DNA from 3 places in the Streptomyces sp. NPDC014733 genome. Region 1 is predicted to be linked to each of the others. Evidence: riboswitches for the same ligand, from Rfam matches in the RefSeq annotation. Region 1 holds a riboswitch; each other region holds the start of a gene.

Region 1 (4,272 bases):
CGGTAGACCGTCGCCATGCCACCGGCGGCGATGCGCGCCTCGACGCGGTACCGGCCGTCGAGCAACTGCCCGACCAGGGGGTCCTGAAGGGTCGTATCCACGGCAGACGAGTCTACGAGGACCTACCGACACCGCCGCCAGTCCGGCGGCCGTACGGGCGCACTGCGGCCGAACGGTGACCGGAAGCGGCCGCGGGGCGACGGGATACGCCCGCCGCCCCGGGACGTCAGAACGCCGGGCGCTCCGGATCCAGCTCCGCGCGGCCGTCCCGCGGCGACGACGCCAGCGCGAAGTGGCGGCGCGGGATGCGTCCGGCGCGGAAGGCCAGCCGCCCCGCGTCGACCGCGTACCGCATCGACCGCGCCATCAGCTCCGGATCCTGCGCGCGCGTCACCGCCGACGCCAGCATCACCGCCGCGCACCCCAGCTCCATGGCGAGCGCCGCGTCCGAGGCGGTCCCGGCGCCCGCGTCGAGGATCACCGGGACCCCGGCGCGCTCGGTGATCAGCTGGAAGTTGTGCGGGTTGCGGATGCCCAGCCCGGAGCCGATCGGCGAGCCCAGCGGCATGATCGCGGCGCAGCCCACGTCCTCCAGCTTCCGGGCCAGCACCGGATCGTCGTTGGTGTAGGGCAGCACCGTGAAACCGTCGTCCACCAGGGTCTCCGCCGCGTCCAGCAGCTCCACCGGGTCGGGCAGCAGGGTCCGCTCGTCGGCGACCACCTCCAGCTTGACCCAGTCGGTGCCCAGCGCCTCCCGGGCCAGCCGGGCGGTGAGCACCGCCTCGCCCGCCGTGAAACAGCCCGCGGTGTTCGGCAGCACCCGGATGCCGTGCCGGTCGAGGACGGAGAGGACCGAACCCTGGACGGTCGGGTCCAGCCGCCGCATCGCGACCGTCGTCAGCTGTGTCCCGGACGCCAGCAGCGCCCGCTCCAGGACGTCCAGACTGGGCGCGCCCCCGGTGCCCATGATCAGCCGGGAGGTGAGGTCCGTACCGCCCAGGGTGAGGAGATCGTCGGCCATCGCTCAGCCCCCCTGGACTGCGGTCAGCACCTCGACACGGTCCCCGGCGGCGAGCGGGGTGTCCGTCCACCGGGAGCGCGGCACGACGGTCTCGTTGACGGCGGCGGCGACCCCGGACGGGGCGGCCGACAACGTCGCCACCAGCCGGTCCAGGGTCAGCCCGCCGGGGATCTCCCGGGCGGCGCCGTTGACGGTGACGGTGACCGGGGCGCCGGAGGGGGTGGACGGGACGGGGGAGGTCGGTGGGGTCATGCCTGCTGCTCCTGGAGGACGCGTCCCGGGGCGGCCGGCGCACCGGCGCCCGGGGCGAAGCGGTCGGGGGAGAACGGGCGGGCCTCCTCGGGCAGCCGCCCCGTGGTGAGCGCCTCGGCCAGCGCGTCACCGGTGATCGGCGTCAGCAGCACGCCGTTGCGGAAGTGCCCGGTGGCCAGCAGCAGCCCGGGCAGCGCCGTCGGGCCGAGCAGCGGCGCGTTGTCCGGCGAGGTGGGCCGCAGCCCCGCGCAGGTCTCCACCAGCGGCAGCTCCGTCAGGCCCGGCACCAGCTCGTGCGCGTCCCGCAGCAGCTCGTAGACGCCGCCCGCGGTGACGGTGGTGTCCCAGCCCAGCTCCTCCGTGGTGGCGCCGACGACCAGCTCGCCGTTCTCCCGCGGCACCAGATAGAGCGGCCCCCCGCGCACCACGGCCCGTACGGTGCGCGACAGGAACGCCGGGCTCCCCTGGGGCATGCGCGGCAGCCGCAGCCGCAGCACCTGGCCCTTCACCGGGCGCACCGGCGGCCGCACCTCGTCCGGCACCCCCGCCAGCCGCCCGCTGAGGCTGCCTGCGGCCAGCACGGTGGCGCCCGCCGCGATCCGGGTGCCGTCGGCCAGCTCGGCGCCGGTGGCACGCCCCGCGGCGACCGTCAGCCGGGCCGCGCGGGTGCGGTGGAAGGCCACCCCGGCCCGCTCGCACGCCACCAGCAGCGCCGCGGTCAGCCGCCGCGGATCGGTCTGGTGGTCGCCGTCGACCCGCAGCCCCCCGCGCACGCCGGGCGCGAGCATCGGCTCCAGGCGCCGGCACTCACGCCCCGGCAGCCAGACCGACTCCAGCCCGCACCGCACCTGGAGGGCGTGGAGCTCTCGCAGGTGGGCGCGGTCGTCGGCGTCGAGCGCCACGGCCAGGGTGCCGCAGGCGCGGTAGCCCGCGTCCAGGCCGCTCGCCTCCTCCAGCTCCGCCACGAAGTCCGGATAGCGGCGGGCGGAGGCGAGGTTGAGGCCGAGCAGCGTCTCCTCGCCGTGGTGGAGCTCGGTGACGGCGGCGAGCATCCCGGCCGCGACCCGGCCCGCGCCGCCGCCCGGCTCCGGATCGGCCAGCGCGGTCCGCAGTCCGCGCCGCGCGGCCCGCCAGGCGGTGACCAGCCCCATGAGGCCGCCGCCGATCACCAGGACGTCGGGGTGCGGTGGATCCGTCGGGCTCGGTGGTGTGGCAGATGGAGGCATGGGCGTCCAGCCCCTCCCTTCGCCGGCATGACCCGGATCAGGTTCGTACGGTCGGAGGCCGGTCAGCCTCCCTCTCAGCCCGGTACGCCGGGCTCCCGCGAGTGCGTGTCCGCCTCACCCTAGTACCCGCCTCCCGGGCCCCGTAAGGCGGCGCCCGGGGAGCGGACGGGCCGTCCGGGGGAGCGGGGAGCGGTCCGTAACGCTGTGTCAGAGATCTCCTTGCGCGGTGCTGCGGACCGCTTCGCGCGCCGTCCTAGAGTGACCGGGTGAGCGAGCAGAGGAAGTCCTCCCAGGCCCCTGACCACACGCCCCGCGTGGTGATCGCCGGTGCGGGTATGGCGGGCGTGCAGACCGCCGTCGCGCTGCGCGAGAACGGCTGGCACGGCGCGATCACCGTCTTCGGCGACGAGCCGCACCCGCCCTACGACCGGCCGCCGCTCTCCAAGGCGGTCCTGCTGGGCAAGGCCGACGGCGCCGCCTTCGACGTCGACTTCCGCTCCCTCGGCATCGAGCTGGAACTGGACCACCCGGTGACCGGCATCCGCCCCGGGGAACACCTGCTGGACACCGCGCGCGGCCCGGTCCGCTACGACCACGCCGTCCTCGCCACCGGGGCCGCACCCCTGCGGCTGCCCGGCACCGAGGGGCACCCCGGGGTGCACCTGCTGCGCACCCTGGACGACGCGCGGCGGCTGCGGCCCGTCCTGGCCGGGCGGAGCGAGATCGTCGTGGTCGGCGCGGGCTGGATCGGCGCCGAGTTCGCCACCGCCGCCCGGGAGGCGGGCTGCGCCGTCACCGTCGTCGAGGCCGCCGACCGCCCGCTGGCCGGGGCGCTGCCCGCCGAGGTCGCCGCCCACATGACGCCCTGGTACGCCGCGGCCGGTGCCGAACTGCGCACCGGCGCGCGGGTCGCCGCCGTCGGGGAGCGGGGCGTGGTGCTGGACGACGGCACCGCGCTGCCCGCCGACGCCGTCCTCGTCGGCATCGGCGCCCGCCCCGCCACCGGTTGGCTGGCCGGTTCCGGCATCGCGCTCTCGCCGGAGGACGGCTCGGTCCTCGCCGACGACCGGCTGCGCACCTCCGCCCCGGACGTCCACGCCGTCGGCGACTGCGCCTCCTTCCCCTCCGCCCGCTACGGCCGCAGACTCCTCATCCACCACTGGGACAACGCCCTCCAGGGCCCCCGCACCGTCGCGCAGAACATCACCGGCGACCCCGCCGAGGCCACCGTCTACGACCCGGTCCCGTACTTCTGGTCGGAGCAGTTCGGCCGGTTCGTCCAGTACGCGGGCGACCACGGCGGCGCCGACGAGCTGGTCTGGCGCGGTGATCCGGACGGCGCCGCCTGGTCGGTCATCTGGCTGCGCGACGGCGTCCTGGTGGCGCTGCTGGCGGTCGGCAGGCCCCGCGACCTGGCCCAGGGACGCCGCCTCATCGAGCGCGGCGCCGCCCTGGACCGGGTGCGGGCCGCCGACGCGTCCGTCCCGCTCAAGTCCGCGGTCCGCTGAGCCGCACGGGGCGTACGGGGACGGGCCCGGCGCCTGGCGGGGACCGTGCGCCGGGGCTCCGGCGCCGCCCGCGCGGCCCTCTCCGGCGACGCCCGGCTACCGACTGTCAGTGCGAGGTGGCACGCTTGTCCTGTGACCGAGATTGACGCAAACATCGATGGACTCGTCCCCGCCTGGCTCACCCTCCCCGACATCGCCGAAGAGTTCGGCGTCGAGGTGACGCGCGTACGGCAGCTGGTCAAGGAGGGCCAGCTGATCGCGGTGC
Region 2 (4,272 bases), on a different contig from region 1:
GCCCCTCGCCCAGGACCAGGGCGTCGGCGCCCTCGTCTGGAGCCCCCTCGGCTGGGGACGGCTGACCGGCAGGATCCGCCGGGGCGCACCGCTCCCGGACGGCAGCCGCCTGCACCGCACGGCCGACCAGGCCCCGCCCGTGGCGGAGGAACTCCTGTACCGGGTGGTCGACGTCCTCGACGAGATCGCCGAGGAGACCGGGAGGAGCGTGCCGCAGATCGCCCTCAACTGGCTGCTGCAACGCCCCACCGTCTCCTCGGTGATCATCGGGGCCCGTGACGAGGCACAGCTGCGGCAGAACCTCGGCGCGGTCGGCTGGAGCCTCGCCCCCGAGCAGACGGCCCGGCTCGACGCCGCGAGCGCCCGGCCCGCCCCGTACCCCTACTTCCCGTACGAACGGCAGGAGGGGTTCGCCCGGCTCAACCCGTCGCCGCTGCGGCGCCCGGCCGGTCGAGGTGCCGTCGTACGCGGCTGACCTGGTGCGTTGGCTGTTACGCGGGGTGCACCGGGGCCGCCCGTCGAGGGGAGCCCCGGTGCGGCGGGCGGACCGTCAGTCGGCCAGCGGGAGATAGACGCGGTTGCCGGCGGCCGCGAACTCCTTGGACTTCTCCAGCATCCCCGCCTCGATCTCCTCGGGGCTGGCGCCGTCCTCACCGCCGAACTGCTCGGTGATGCTCCGGCTGATCTTCATCGAGCAGAACTTCGGGCCGCACATGGAGCAGAAGTGCGCGGTCTTCGCCGGCTCCGCGGGCAGCGTCGCATCGTGGAACTCCCGTGCGGTGTCGGGGTCGAGGGCCAGGTTGAACTGGTCCTCCCAGCGGAACTCGAAGCGGGCGTCCGACAGGGCGTCGTCCCACTCCTGGGCGCCGGGGTGCCCCTTGGCCAGGTCCGCCGCATGAGCCGCGATCTTGTACGTGATGACGCCGGTCTTCACATCGTCGCGGTCCGGCAGCCCCAGGTGCTCCTTGGGCGTGACGTAGCAGAGCATCGCCGTGCCCCACCAGGCGATCATCGCGGCGCCGATGCCCGACGTGATGTGGTCGTAGGCGGGCGCGATGTCCGTGGTCAGCGGGCCGAGCGTGTAGAACGGCGCCTCCTCGCAGATCTCCTGCTGGAGGTCGACGTTCTCCTTGATCTTGTGCATCGGGACATGGCCCGGGCCCTCGATCATCGTCTGCACACCGTGCGCCTTGGCGACCTTGTTCAGCTCGCCGAGCGTCCGCAACTCCGCGAACTGCGCCTCGTCGTTGGCGTCCGCGATCGACCCGGGACGCAGCCCGTCACCGAGCGAGAACGTCACGTCGTACGACGCGAGGATGGCGCACAACTCCTCGAAGTGCGTGTACAGGAACGACTCCTGATGGTGCGCCAGACACCAAGCGGCCATGATCGAACCACCGCGGGAGACGATGCCGGTCTTGCGGCGGGCGGTCAACGGCACGTACCGCAGCAGGACTCCGGCGTGGACCGTCATGTAGTCGACGCCCTGTTCCGCCTGCTCGATGACGGTGTCCTTGTAGATCTCCCAGGTCAGCTCCTCGGCCTTGCCGTCGACCTTCTCCAGCGCCTGGTAGAGCGGGACGGTGCCGATCGGCACCGGGGAGTTGCGCAGCACCCACTCACGGGTGGTGTGGATGTTGCGGCCGGTGGAGAGGTCCATGACCGTGTCGGCACCCCAGCGGGTCGCCCAGGTCATCTTCTCCACCTCCTCCTCGATGGACGAGGTGACCGCGGAATTGCCGATGTTGGCGTTCACCTTCACCAGGAAGTTCTTGCCGATGATCATCGGCTCGATCTCCGGGTGGTTGACGTTCGCCGGCAGCACCGCGCGGCCCGCCGCGATCTCGTCGCGGACGAACTCCGGCGTCACGCCCTCGCGGACCGCGACGTACTCCATCTCCGCGGTGATCTCGCCGCGCCGCGCACAGGCGAGCTGGCTGACCGCCGCGCCGCCCCGCCCGCGCCGGGGCTGGCGGGGACGTCCGGGGAAGACCGCGTCAAGATTGCGCAGTCCACCACGGGGTGATGTGTGCTTGAGTCCGTCGTCCTCGGGGCGCGGCGGGCGGCCCGCATACTCCTCCGTGTCGCCCCGCGCGATGATCCAGTTCTCCCGCAGCGGTGCCAGACCACGGCGGACATCGGTGTCGATCTGGGGATCGGTGTACGGACCTGACGTGTCGTACAGCGTCACGTCCTTGCCGTTGGTGAGGTGCACTCGCCGGACCGGCACCCGCAGGTCCGGGCGTGATCCGGTGACGTAGCCCTTGTGCCAGCCGAACTCCTTGACGGAGCCGTCCGCGCCGGACTCGCCGTTTTCGGGCGTGCGTGCATCCTGCAGAGTCATGAAGACCCAACTCCCTACGCCGGCATTACCCGGTAACAGGTTCGGCGGTCGACGCAGCGGCTTCCGTCCACGACGTTTCACGTGAAACGTCGTCGGGACGAAGGTCAGCGCCCTCTCAGCCCGGTGCTCCGAGCTCCCGCGATTGCAAAGGTGCCACCACGGTAGCGGCCGGTACGGCGAGGTGGCCAGGGGGCCCGGACTTCTTGCGATGATCGGGCGGTGACCGGCATCGACACGTCCTCACCCGCCTCCGCCGCCGCCCCTGCCCCCGGGCACGGACACGGCCACGGCCACTCGCACGGCCACGGCCCGGCAGCGCCCGTCTCCCGGCATCTGCGGAAGGTCATCGCCGCGGTGCTGATCCCGTTCGCGGTCGCCGTCGCGGTCGGTCTGGTGGTGCTGTGGCCGGGCGGCGCCCCCGGCCACAAACCGTCCGGCGTCGGCTTCGACCAGCCCCAGGAGTCGGCCCGCGTGACCAAGGTCGCCGAGGTCGACTGCGCCAGTGTCCATGCCCAGGAGCAGCCCGTCCCCGGAGAGCAGCCGAACGGGCCCCCGGCTGCCGCCAAGGGCCCCTGCGAAGTGGCGACGGTGAAGGTGACGAGCGGTGAGAACGCCGGACGGACCTTCGACACGGTGGTCACCCCGGACGCGCTGCGCCACTACTCCACCGGCCAGGAGGTCCAGGTCGCGTACTCCCCCAAGGCGCCGAAGGAGTTGCAGTACTCGATCAGCGACGTCGACCGGACGGTCCCGATGTGGGTGCTGGCCGCGCTCTTCGCCGCCGCCGTCGTCGTGGTGGGGCGGCTGCGTGGCGTACTGGCCCTGGTCGCGCTGGTGGCGAGCTTCGGGGTGCTGACGCTGTTCATCCTCCCGGCAATCCTCCAGGGCTCGAACCCGCTGGTCGTCGCCGTGGTCGGCGGCAGCGCCATCATGCTGATCGCGCTCTACATGTGCCACGGTCTGACCGCCAGAACCTCGGTCGCCGTCCTCGGCACCCTCGCCTCGCTGCTGCTCATCGGGCTGCTCGGTTCGGTGTTCATCGGCTGGGCGCTGCTGACCGGCAACACCGACGACTTCACCGGGCTGGTGCACGGCCTCTTCCCGCACATCGAGATCCGGGGCCTGCTGCTGGCGGGCATCATCATCGGCTCGCTGGGCGTGCTCGACGATGTGACGGTCACCCAGACCGCGGCCGTGTGGGAGCTGAAGGAGGCCGATCCCTCGGCGTCCTGGCACACGCTCTACCGCGCCGCGATGCGGATCGGCCGGGACCACATCGCCTCGGTGGTGAACACCCTCGTCCTCGCCTACGCCGGCGCGGCGCTCCCGCTCATGCTGCTCTTCTCGATCGCGCAGAGCGGAGTGGGCGCGGTCGCGGGGAGCGAGGTGGTGGCCGAAGAGATCGTACGGACGCTGGTCGGCAGCATCGGGCTGGTCGCCTCGGTGCCGCTGACGACGCTGCTGGCCGCGCTGGTCGTCTCGGCCGACCGCGGACGGCCCGCGGGAGAGGTGAACGGGGCCGCCGGCCGGGATGCCGGTGCGCCACCGGCCGGGGGTCGGGCGGCGGCACGCCGCGGCGGACGCGGGCGGCGCCGCAAGGTCTGAGGGCCACCGGAGGCGGGACCGGACATCGGCGGGAGCGGTGCCGCGCCGACCGGGCCGGAACCGGCACTCGGCCCGGACCGCGGGGGACGAGCGGTCCGGGCCGGGCGCGGGCGGTGGCTCTGCCCGCCGGCGACAGCGGGGTCAACCCGCCTTCGACGCCTCGGACAGGATGCGGTCCAATGCCGCCTCCAGGGTGTCGCACACCTCTTCCGCACCGAGTGGCACCAGCCGGTCCGTACGGTCGAGGAACGCCACCAGTGGTGGGGCGCTGACGCGGAAGAGCGCGCGTTCGGAGCCCACTTGAAGGCTGATGAAGACATCGC
Region 3 (4,272 bases), on a different contig from region 1:
GAAGGTGGGGCCGCCGAGGATCTGCACCACGCCGAACGACGTGAAGGTGAACAGGAAGACCATCAACGCGGCGGCGGCGACAGCCGGGCCGAGCGCGGGCAGCGTCACCCGGCGCCATGCGGCGAACCGTCCGGCGCCGAGCACCCGTGCGGCCTCCTCCTGCCGCGGGTCGAGCTGGCTCCACAGGCCGCCCACGGTGCGGACGACCACCGCGTAGTTGAAGAAGACGTGCGCCAGCAGGATCGCCCACACCGTGGTGTCCAGCCGCACCCCCCACAGGTCGTCGAGGAGCCCGCCGCGGCCGACCAGCGCGAGGAAGGCGGAGCCGACGACGACGGTGGGCAGGACGAACGGGATGGTGACGACGGCGCGCAGCAGCTGCTTGCCGGGGAAGTCGAAGCGAGCGAAGACGTACGCCCCGGGAAGGGCGACGAGCAGCGTCAGGCCGGTGGAGGCGGCCGCCTGCCAGAGCGTGAACCACAGGACGTGCAGGATGTCCGGGTCGCCGAGAACGGCGGTGAGCCGGCTGAACTGCCAGTGGCCGCCGTCGCTGAGTCCGCGGCCGACGATCGCCGCGACGGGGTAGGCGAAGAACAGCGCGAAGAACACGAGCGGCAGGGCCAGCAGCCCCATGCGCACCGCGGTGGCGCGTATGGGGCGGCGGCCCCGTGCGGTTACTTCAGGACGAGCGAGGACCACTGCTTGATCCACTGTTCGCGGTGCGCGGTGATCGTCTCCGGCGCCACCGTCGCCGGCTTGTCGATCGTCGCGCCGTACTTGGTGAACAGCGCGGGCACGGTGGCGTCCTTGCGGACCGGGTTGACGAACATCTGGAGTGGCATGTCCTCCTGGAACTTCCGGCTCAGCAGGAAGTCCAGCAGTTCCTTGCCGCCCTTCGCGTTCTTCGCGCCCTTGAGCAGGCCGCCGAACTCGATCTGGCGGAAGCAGGTGCCGGTGGCCACGCCGGTCGGGCCCTGCTTCGGCTCCGGCTTCTTACCGAGCACCTCGACGGGCGGGCTGGAGGCGTACGAGACGACCAGCGGCTTGTCGCCCTTGTCCTTGCCCGCGGCAGAGCCGGAGAACCGTTCGTTGTACGCCTGCTCCCAGCCGTCGACGACCTCCACGCCGTTGGCCTTGAGCTTCTTCCAGTAGTCCTGCCAGCCGTCCTGGCCGTACGCGGCAATGGTGCCGAGTTGGAAGGCGAGCCCCGGCGAGGATGTCGCGGAGTTCTCGGTGACCAGCAGGTTCTTGTACTGCGGCTTGATCAGGTCGTTGAAGGTCTTCGGCGGCACGAGGTGGTGCGCGGTGAAGTACGCGCGGTCGTAGTTGACGCAGGTGTCGCCGTAGTCGAGCGGGGTGACATGGTGCCCGGCCTTGTCGAGCTGGAGTGCGTCCGGCACCGTGTCGAGCCCCTTGGCCTGGTACGGGGCGAAGATCCCGGCCTTCAGACCGCGCGAGAGCAGAGTGTTGTCGATGCCGAAGAAGACGTCGCCCTGCGGGTTGTCCTTGGACAGGATCGCCTGGTTGACGGCCTTCCCGGCGTCGCCGCCCTTGAGGATGCGGACCTTGTAGCCGCTCTCTTTCTCGAAGTCGGCGAGCACCGATTTCGAGGCGTTGAACGAGTCGTGGCTGACGAGCGTGACGGTCTTGGCGTCCGCCGCGTCGCTGCCGGAGCTGCCGCAGGCTGCGACTCCGCCCATGGTGACGGCGGCGACCGCGACGGCCGCGGCGGCTCTGCGGGTGGTGGTACGGCTGGTGTGACCCACTGAATGTTCCTCCTGGCTGGCCAGGAAGAGACGCGGCCCCATGCGGCGCCGCACGGGGCACGTCGGAACGCGTCTCGCGCGGCGCCGCACGGGGCGCAACAGCATGAGTGATGACCGAACTTCCTACCCGGAATGACCCGGGCGAGGTTCAAGGGTCTGCGGGTCCCCCGTATCTCTACGGTCTCCCCGCACTCTCAGCGCTGCGGCGCTCCCCTGTCGGAATGTGCATTTGTTCGATCACACGGTACCAGCGCGGGGTCAGCGCTCGGAGGCGGCGAGCTGACCGCAGGCCCCGTCGATCTCCTGGCCCCGGGTGTCGCGCACCGTCACCGGCACGCCGTGCGCCTCGATGGCCCGGACGAACGCCCGCTCGTCCTCGGGCCGCGAGGCGGTCCACTTCGACCCGGGTGTCGGGTTCAGCGGGATGAGGTTCACATGGACGCGTCGCCCCTTGAGCAGGCGCCCGAGCAGGTCACCGCGCCATGCCTGGTCGTTGATGTCACGGATGAGGGCGTACTCGATGGAGATCCGGCGGCCGGACTTCTCCGCGTACTCCCACGCCGCGTCGAGCACCTCGCGGACCTTCCAGCGGGTGTTGACCGGCACCAGCGTGTCGCGCAGCTCGTCGTCGGGCGCATGGAGCGAGACGGCGAGGCGGCACTTGAAGCCTTCGTCGGCGAACCGCAGCATCGCCGGGACCAGACCGACCGTCGACACGGTGATTCCGCGCTGGGACAGCCCCAGGCCGTCCGGCTCGGGGTCGGTGAGCCGCCGGATGGCGCCGACGACCCGCTTGTAGTTGGCGAGCGGCTCCCCCATGCCCATGAACACGATGTTGGACAGCCGCGCGGGGCCGCCGGGCACCTCGCCGTCACGCAGCGCCCGCATGCCGTCGACGATCTGGTGGACGATCTCCGCCGTCGAGAGGTTACGGTCCAGACCGGCCTGCCCCGTGGCGCAGAACGGGCAGTTCATACCGCAGCCGGCCTGCGAGGAGATGCACATGGTGACGCGGTCGGGGTACCGCATCAGCACCGACTCGACGAGGGTGCCGTCGTGCAGCTTCCAGAGGGTCTTGCGGGTGGTGTCGTCATCACAGGAGATGTGCCGCACCACGCTCATCAGATCGGGCAGCAGCTCCGTCGCCAGCTTCTCCCGCGCGGCAGCGGGGATGTCCGTCCACTGCGCCGGGTCGTGCGCGTACCGCGCGAAGTAGTGCTGCGACAGCTGCTTGGCACGAAACGGCTTCTCCCCGATCGCGGCCACCGCTTCACGGCGCTCCACAGGGCTGAGATCGGCGAGGTGCCGCGGGGGCTTCTTGGCCCCACGCGGCGCGACAAAGGTGAGTTCTCCGGGCTTCGGCATGGTGCATCCAGTGTCGCAGACCCCCAGGGCGGGCCGGGCCGTCCCGAGGGTGGGGGCGGTCACCCCGGATGTGCAGGCACGGGGCGGCCCGCCCGCGGTCAGAAGTGCCAGGCCTCACGGAGGTGGGTGACGGCCCCCCTACGCCCCAGGGTGATGTCGTAGATGGCCCCGGAGCAGGCGGACGGGGCCACCGGCGCATGGCGCAGACAGGCGGCGAGGTGCGCGGTCAGCTCGCCGCCGTGACGGTGCGGTGCCCGGTCGTGCCCGTGCGGAGTTCCGCGATGGCCGGGCCGCTGCATGGGGCCGCCGCGCATGGGGCGCCGGAGTGCCGGCCGCCCCATGCGGTGGCCCCGTGCGCACACGCAGAAGCCCCCTGCCAACGGTTCCCCGTCGGCAGGGGGCTTCCCGTCACCCGGTGACGGAGGCGATGTCAGGCGTGGAGCGCGGAGGTCACCCCGCGCCCACGAAGATCACGAAGAGCAGCCAGACGACCGGGGCGGTGGGCAGCAGGGAGTCGAGTCGGTCCATGATGCCGCCGTGGCCCGGCAGCAGAGTGCCCATGTCCTTGATGCCGAGATCCCGCTTGATCATGGACTCGCCGAGGTCACCGAGGGTGGCGCTGGCGGCGACCGCGAGGCCCAGCAGCAGACCCTGCCACCACGCACCGCCCTTGATCAGGAACTCCATGCACAGCGCGCCGGCGACCATCGCGAACAGCACGGCGCCGACCAGGCCCTCACGCGTCTTGCCGGGGCTGATCCGGGGCGCGAGCTTGTGCTTCCCGAACCGCCACCCCACGGCGTACGCCCCGGTGTCACTGACGACGGTCAGCAGCAGGAACGTCAGCACCCGCTGCGGCCCGTCCGCGTCGGCGGCGAGCATCAGGGCGACGAAGGTGGCGAGGAACGGGACGTAGAACGCTGTGAACACGCCCGCGGTGACGTCCCGCAGGTAGTTCTCCGGCTTCCCTGTCATCCGCCACACGAGAACCGCCAGGGCGGTGAGCGCCATCGCCGTCCACGCGCCACCGGCCCCGCGGACGTACCCGGCGATCACCATGGCGGTGCCGCCGACGGCGAGCGGGATCAGCGGTACCTGGATGTCCTTGCGCTCCGCGAGGCGCGCGGTCAGCTCCCACAGG

The links. A riboswitch is a leader RNA that binds a small molecule or an ion and turns the genes downstream of it on or off. The one in region 1 is predicted to bind thiamine pyrophosphate.
Region 2: it holds a riboswitch for thiamine pyrophosphate, as region 1 does, so the genes downstream of both, thiC (phosphomethylpyrimidine synthase ThiC) here and thiO (glycine oxidase ThiO) in region 1, are expected to answer to the same signal.
Region 3: it holds a riboswitch for thiamine pyrophosphate, as region 1 does, so the genes downstream of both, ACF1BH_RS26170 (thiamine ABC transporter substrate binding subunit) here and thiO (glycine oxidase ThiO) in region 1, are expected to answer to the same signal.

The regions. Positions count from the first base shown of each region.
Region 1 is NZ_JBIBYO010000005.1:399,702-403,973, forward strand. Features, by position in the region: gene pknB (Stk1 family PASTA domain-containing Ser/Thr kinase) at 1-101, opposite strand, end outside; gene ACF1BH_RS15525 (thiazole synthase) at 227-1,021, opposite strand; gene thiS (sulfur carrier protein ThiS) at 1,025-1,273, opposite strand; gene thiO (glycine oxidase ThiO) at 1,270-2,499, opposite strand; TPP riboswitch at 2,497-2,608, opposite strand; gene ACF1BH_RS15540 (NAD(P)/FAD-dependent oxidoreductase) at 2,766-4,007, shown strand; gene ACF1BH_RS15545 (Rv2175c family DNA-binding protein) at 4,140-4,272, shown strand, end outside.
Region 2 is NZ_JBIBYO010000006.1:171,713-175,984, reverse strand. Features, by position in the region: gene ACF1BH_RS16735 (aldo/keto reductase) at 1-475, shown strand, start outside; gene thiC (phosphomethylpyrimidine synthase ThiC) at 551-2,344, opposite strand; TPP riboswitch at 2,339-2,494, opposite strand; gene ACF1BH_RS16725 (YibE/F family protein) at 2,573-3,949, shown strand; gene ACF1BH_RS16720 (SsgA family sporulation/cell division regulator) at 4,091-4,272, opposite strand, start outside.
Region 3 is NZ_JBIBYO010000014.1:75,266-79,537, reverse strand. Features, by position in the region: gene ACF1BH_RS26175 (ABC transporter permease) at 1-639, opposite strand, end outside; gene ACF1BH_RS26170 (thiamine ABC transporter substrate binding subunit) at 675-1,808, opposite strand; TPP riboswitch at 1,869-1,991, opposite strand; gene rlmN (23S rRNA (adenine(2503)-C(2))-methyltransferase RlmN) at 2,025-3,131, opposite strand; gene ACF1BH_RS26160 (hypothetical protein) at 3,230-3,445, opposite strand; gene ACF1BH_RS26155 (phosphatidate cytidylyltransferase) at 3,582-4,272, opposite strand, start outside.